DNA from 3 places in the Bacillus sp. BACIII genome. Region 3 is predicted to be linked to each of the others. Evidence: predicted binding sites of a transcription regulator. Region 3 holds the regulator's gene; each other region holds the start of a gene.

Region 1 (2,266 bases), 590 kb from region 3:
ACTATTCACCGGCAGGCTTCGCAATGGAATATGTGAAAATAGCGTTTTAACAACTGATGAATGGGAAACAGACATATACGGAGGTGAACACAATGCAGAAAGAGGATATTGAAGTTCTTTATTTTGAAGATGACGGCCGCATTCCGAATAACCCGAATCTCCCGCTTGTCATTTATAAAGCGGTATTTAATGAAGAAACGGTACAAAAAGCGGAGTCCGTCCTCCGCCGGCACGATTGGTCGAACAGCTGGAGGGGCGGAGTATTTCCGTATCACCATTTTCACAGCACCACCCACGAAGTTCTCGTCGCGGTAAAAGGAAACGCGGTTTTGAGGTTCGGCGGGGAACAAGGCGCAGACGCCGTTCTTCAAACTGGAGACGCAGCGGTCATTCCGGCCGGCACCGGACATAAAAAACTGTCGGCCAGTTCTGATTTTACCGTGATCGGGGCTTACCCGGGCGGCCGGCAGTACGATACAAAAACGGAGAAAAATGATAGAACTTCAGAAGAAATCAGCCGTGTCCCGCTCCCGGAATATGATCCCTTTACGGGAAAAACGGGCCCGCTTATAAAAATGTGGGAGAAATGACAGGGGAAAAGCGGATGGTCTGTAAAAAAATAGCCTAAAAGAAACGTTATGACACCCCCGCCATATAAATAATTTCATAAACGAAACAATTCACGTTCAAATTTTGTTCAAAAAGTGTTATTATATAAGAGTAATTCAAATTGGGGTTTTTTATGTTTGCTATTTTCAGAGAGGAAAAAGAAATTTTGACTTATTCAATTGTTTTTGTTGATATAAAAATAATACTGAATATGGCAAAGTGAAAAACTGGGTAGTAAACATTTATTTTTGTAACTGATTGTGCACGGATTCACAATCTTGCTTTTTCATGCTTTTCTGCATGAAAGGGGAAAGGCTACCCTTTCCAAAAAAATCAGCACACTGCTTATAGTAAAGGAGAATCGGATATGCCAGAAACAATCGATCAAACAAATGCATCTGTCAGCCAAGGCCAACGCGATCTTATTGATCAGCTGCTAAAACCTGAAGTTCAAGAATCACTGACTGTTTTAGTGGATCAGCTACCAAAACTGACTGAGTTAGTAAATATTTTAACGAAGTCTTATGATTTTGCACAGTCTGTAGCGACAGACGAAGTATTGAAGAGCGATACAGTGGGTGCGCTTACAGAAATTCTTGAGCCTGTGAAAGAAACAGCGAAAGATATTGCGGCTACTGCGATCGAAGCAAAAGACCGCGCGGATGCAAGCAATGACACGATCGGACTTTTCGGCCTGCTGCGCATGCTGAAAGATCCTCAAGCGCAAAAGCTGTTCCGTTTTGCTAACAGCTATCTTGAAATCATGAACGAAAAACAAAAATAATCTCAGATTCAAATTGATATAAAGGACGGAGGATATACGATGTCAAAACATATTGTCATTTTAGGCGCTGGTTACGGCGGAGTTCTTTCTGCTTTAACCGTTCGCAAACATTACAGTAAAGATGAAGCACGCGTAACCGTTGTGAACAAATACCCGACTCACCAAATTATTACGGAACTGCACCGCCTTGCAGCCGGCAACGTGTCTGAACAGGCTGTTGCTATGCCGCTTGAAAAACTTCTTAAAGGAAAAGACGTTGACATTAAAATCGCAGAAGTCAATTCTTTCTCAGTTGATAAAAAAGAAGTCGCCCTTTCTGACGGTTCTAAGCTGTCTTATGACGCGCTTGTTGTCGGACTTGGTTCAGTTACGGCTTATTTCGGCATTCCTGGACTCGAAGAAAACAGCATGGTGCTCAAATCTGCTGCGGATGCCAACAAAGTATACAAACACGTGGAAGACCGTGTGCGTGAATACTCTAAAACGAAAAACGAAGCTGATGCAACAATTCTTATCGGCGGCGGCGGCTTAACAGGCGTTGAGCTTGTCGGTGAGCTTGCTGACATCATGCCGAACCTTACGAAAAAATACGGTGTAGACCATAAAGAAATCAAACTGAAACTAGTTGAAGCAGGTCCGAAAATTCTTCCTGTTCTTCCTGATGATCTTATCGAACGCGCGACAAAAAGTCTTGAAAAACGCGGCGTAGAGTTCTTGACAGGTCTTCCTGTTACAAACGTGGAAGGAAACGTCATTGATCTGAAAGACGGTTCAAAAGTCGTTGCCAACACATTTGTATGGACAGGCGGCGTACAAGGCAACCCGTTAGTCGGCGAATCAGGTCTTGAAGTGAACCGCGGCCGCGCGACTGTT
Region 2 (2,266 bases), 1.1 Mb from region 3:
TTCACCGAAGAGCCAAGGTATATGCTCAGTGCAAAAGTGCTGGAGGATGGCGAGGTGCTCGTCATTAATAAAAACAAGCTCGAAAAGGAATTAATCCAAAACGGTGCTTTGACATTTGAATTTATGAAATGGATGAGCACCCACCTCCGGAAAATCCAGTCCAAAATCAGGGATCTGCTTCTTCACGGCAAAAAGGGAGCGCTCTACTCCACCCTTATCCGCTTATCAAACAGCTATGGGGTGGAACGAAGCGACGGCATTCTGATTAACATTGTGCTGACAAATCAGGATTTGGCAAAGTTTTGCGCGGCGGCACGGGAAAGTGTCAACCGTATGCTGGGAGATCTCCGAAAACAAGGGGTTATTTCAATAGACGAATCCGGAAAAATTATTTTGCACAAGCTGGACTATTTGCGATGCGAGATCGAGTGTGAAAATTGTCCGCTGGAGATTTGCAATATTGACTGAAAAAACAAGGACACCGCTGTCCTTGTTTTTTTATATAAACATGCACATGACGGCAAAAAAGAAGCTGGCATTCACGATTTCCAAAATGCCGATCGTTTTCGCGGGCCAATCTCTTCCATGAAAAAACCATGCCCGCAAGCTGCTTGGAATAAAAGCAAAAAATGCCCATCCTGCTCCGAGAAGAGCGGATAAAAAGGGGAGCAGCAGGTGATAACCCCATGACCAGTATGCAAATCCTCTGTTTCTTTTCTCCCGGATGACCGACTTCACATAAAAGGAACTCCCGATAAAAAATAAAGCAGATTGAGAGAGAATAAACCAAGCCCAGCCGTCAAGAGCCCCCGTCCCCAGCCAGCAGCTCGCAAGCCCGCCTGAACAAAAGAACAGAACTCCCGCCATATCATTCACGAGCGCCCGTTCGTTTTTTCGGCGGGCAAAATACATATGGATGAGGAACAGCGGCACTAAAGTAACGCCAATCCAGATGAGCGGCGGCTTATGAAAAACAGAAATGATCAAGAAGCAGCAAGCCGGAAAACCGTAAACATATATCCACTTTTGATAGGGCTTGAGTTGTCTCTTTTTCAAGGCGAGCGTAACGGGATAAACCGCCAAGTAAAGGAAAAGCCAGCCTAGGAAGAGCGGAATATGCCAGAGAACGGGACCGCCCTTGACCATCCCGAGTAAAAATGGAATCAGCAGCATGGCCCATGCGCCGTGCTGCTTCGGAACAAGCACCTTCATCGAAACCCTCCTTTTTTATTTGATTCTAAATGCAGTCATCCTTCCGGTAAGTGACATTCATCATACAAGCTGTGAAATATATCACTGCTGCACAGGCTCAATCGAGCTACACTAAAGCTATCCTTAACACAGGAGGCTTTCCTATGAATCAGTGTGACTATTTATTATTTCTGAAACAACTTCCCATGTTTAATGAAGTGCCTCTATCGATTGTGGAAACCTTGCTAAAAAACGGAACGTTTATCCGCGGCTCATCTGATCGGTCTCCATCCTTTCTTCATTCTCAATCCGTTTATATTGTATTAAAAGGCAGTGTCCGTTTTATGGACAGCAGGCTCCCTGAAGGCTCGAAAACCGTTGCGCTGTGGGAAAAAGGCGATGTGTTTCCGATTGATGAAAAAGGCGGGCTGTATTTATCGCCTTTTATCAAAGTCAATGCCACTTCAGACATTCTGATTCTTAATATCCCTTATTGCATATTTAAAAAAATGATGTCTTACCATCCGCGGCTGCAAATGAATTTTTTGGCCATGCTTCAGCAAAACGTCTTTTGTTCCTATCAATTATTTTTGCGGTATCTGCATACATCACAAGATGAAAATGCCGAGCCCGGTTCTTAAATAGAGCCGGTTTTTTTGATCGTTGAATGAACGCAGCCTTCTCATCTGTGAAAGTCCTTCCTTCTCCTTTATGTGAATATTTTGTGAAAAAAGCAGAGTGTGTGACATAGTTCACAAGAAAATACGCTGTCTCTGTTTATAGTGAACTTAGCATCACCTGACTCGGAAGGAGTGAACTTTCATGAAGAAAAAGAAAATGAGTCCGTTGTTTAGGAGATTGAATTATTTCTCTCCTATCGAACACCATTCAAATAAACATAGCCAAACCACCCGCGAAGATCGCGATTGGGAGAATGTATACAGAAACAGATGGCAGCACGACAAAGTCGTTCGCTCCACCCACGGTGTTAACTGCACAGGGTCTTGCAGCTGGAACATTTATGTGAAAAACGGAATTGTCACGTGGGAAGGGCAAAACTTGAATTATCCATCAA
Region 3 (2,266 bases):
CCAAGCCTGTGTGCTGGGCAAGATATCCCATCGTTAATTCTTTCGGTTTGATTAATTCACCCTTTTCATATGAAAGGTGACCTGCGATAATTTTAAGGAGAGTTGATTTGCCGGCTCCGTTTCTGCCTACAATGGCGATGCGATCCCGAGATCTGACTTCAAGCTTTATATTGTTTAAAATAGGATCAGCGCCAAAAGATTTGGACAGCTGATTAATTTGTAAGATCATCATATTATTTCACCTCTGTTATAATAAGTTAAGTGTAGCTTATCAACCTGCTGTCAGCAAACAATACATCAGAATTGGAACATTATAGGATAAGACATCAGGGAGAAAATAGTGTATGATCAGAAGTAAGGAGAGTTTAAATATGAATGGATTTTCTCATTTTAATGAAGAAGGCCGTGCCCGCATGGTGGATATAAGCGATAAATCTTCAACAGTCCGTACTGCCGCTGCAATATCCAGCGTACACATGAAGCATGACGTGTACAGCAGAATCAAAAAACGCGAGATCGGAAAAGGAGACGTACTGGCTGTCGCACAGGTGGCCGGAATCATGGCTGCAAAGCAGACCTCAGCGATTATCCCGATGTGCCACCCGCTTTCTTTAAGCAGCGTCGACATTTCATTCGGCTGGGAGGAAAAGGATTCCGAAGCCGTTCTTCATATACAGGCAAGCGTAAAAACAAAAGGGAGTACAGGTGTGGAAATGGAAGCGCTAACTTCCGCTTCAGTCTGTGCTTTGACCGTTTATGACATGTGCAAGGCGCTGGATAAAGGAATGGTCATCGGCCCGACCTGCCTCATGGAAAAAACGGGAGGCAAAAACGGTGATTTTAAAAGAGATGCATCTGAGTATAAAGTGGAGGACCAATCATGAACAAGGATCAATCAAAAATTCCGCAGGCGACAGCAAAACGGCTGCCGCTTTATTACCGCTTTTTAAAGAATTTACACGCGTCAGGAAAGCAGCGCGTTTCATCTGCTGAACTGAGCGATGCGGTAAAAGTCGATTCGGCCACGATCCGCCGGGATTTTTCCTATTTCGGGGCGCTCGGCAAAAAAGGATACGGCTATAATGTGGATTACCTGCTGTCATTTTTCAGAAAAACACTGGATCAGGATGAAACGACGAACGTCATTTTGATCGGTGTCGGGAATTTAGGGACGGCGTTTCTTCACTATAATTTCACAAAAAATAATAACACAAAAATATCTATGGCTTTTGATGTGAATCAGAGTAAAATAGGAACTGAGGTAGGCGGCGTGCCTGTCTATGCTCTTAATGATTTAGAGCTTCACATTAAGGATGAACCCGTGGCGATTCTTACCGTTCCGGCGGTTGCCGCGCAGTCAATCACCGATCGGCTCGTGTCGCTCGGAATCAAGGGAATCCTTAACTTTACGCCGGCCCGTTTGAATGTGCCGGATCACATTCGAATTCATCATATAGATTTAGCTGTAGAGCTTCAATCATTGGTTTATTTCTTAAAGCATTATTCTGTTTTGGAAGAAATTGAATAACGAAAGGAGGAGCTGCACATGATCGGTCCTGGAAGCCTGGCTGTTATCGGTGTGGTGGCGGTGATTATTTTCGGTCCGAAGAAGCTTCCCGAGTTAGGAAAAGCCGCGGGGGACACGCTTCGTGAATTTAAGAACGCCACTAAGGGATTAGCCGGTGAAGAAGAGGAAAAAAAGAAAGAAGAACAGTAAGATAGGATGACGCGTATGAGAGTGAATCAAATGACGCTTGTGGAGCATATTGCCGAACTTCGGAAACGATTGCTGATTGTGGCGTTATCCTTTACGGTTTTCTTTATTGCCGGCTTTTTTCTGGCAAAACCTATCATTGTGTATCTTCAAAAAGCCGATGAAGTAAAAGAGCTCACCCTTAATGCTTTTAACCTGACGGATCCGCTGTTTATCTTTTTGCAGTTCGCGTTTATTATCGGCATCATTTTGACTTCGCCGATTATTCTCTATCAGATTTGGGCGTTTGTCAGCCCGGGGCTGTATGAGAAGGAGCGCAAAGTAACACTCAGCTATATTCCGATTTCGATCGTGCTGTTTGTCGGCGGTGTGTCATTTTCTTATTATATTTTATTTCCGCTGGTCGTTGATTTTATGAAGCGGGTCTCGAATGACCTCGATGTCAACCAAGTGATCGGAATCAGCGAGTATTTTCATTTTCTGCTGCAGCTGACGATTCCGTTCGGGCTGCTGTTTCAGATGCCGGTGCTGATCATGTTTTTAACGAGACTC

The links. The regulator Rex, encoded in region 3, represses fermentation and respiration genes when NADH is low (regulators of the CRP and FNR family bind a similar motif). The targets are predictions, from matches to a motif close to TTGTGAAATATTTCACAA.
Region 1: the regulator Rex is predicted to act here: its motif matches at 868-885, upstream of ACXN9U_RS08435 (helical membrane plugin domain-containing protein).
Region 2: the regulator Rex is predicted to act here: its motif matches at 1,282-1,299, upstream of ACXN9U_RS17365 (YwiC-like family protein).

Annotation. Positions count from the first base shown of each region.
Region 1 covers NZ_CM174437.1:1,789,244-1,791,509, reverse strand. Annotated here, with positions in the region: gene ACXN9U_RS08440 (cupin domain-containing protein) at 93-590, shown strand; gene ACXN9U_RS08435 (helical membrane plugin domain-containing protein) at 977-1,393, shown strand; gene ACXN9U_RS08430 (NAD(P)/FAD-dependent oxidoreductase) at 1,433-2,266, shown strand, end outside.
Region 2 covers NZ_CM174437.1:3,523,340-3,525,605, reverse strand. Annotated here, with positions in the region: gene fnr (fumarate/nitrate reduction transcriptional regulator Fnr) at 1-468, shown strand, start outside; gene ACXN9U_RS17365 (YwiC-like family protein) at 499-1,212, opposite strand; gene arfM (Crp/Fnr family transcriptional regulator ArfM) at 1,356-1,832, shown strand; gene ACXN9U_RS17355 (nitrate reductase subunit alpha) at 2,014-2,266, shown strand, end outside.
Region 3 covers NZ_CM174437.1:2,380,523-2,382,788, reverse strand. Annotated here, with positions in the region: gene ACXN9U_RS11470 (ABC-F family ATP-binding cassette domain-containing protein) at 1-232, opposite strand, end outside; gene moaC (cyclic pyranopterin monophosphate synthase MoaC) at 372-884, shown strand; gene ACXN9U_RS11460 (redox-sensing transcriptional repressor Rex) at 881-1,528, shown strand; gene ACXN9U_RS11455 (twin-arginine translocase TatA/TatE family subunit) at 1,547-1,717, shown strand; gene tatC (twin-arginine translocase subunit TatC) at 1,724-2,266, shown strand, end outside.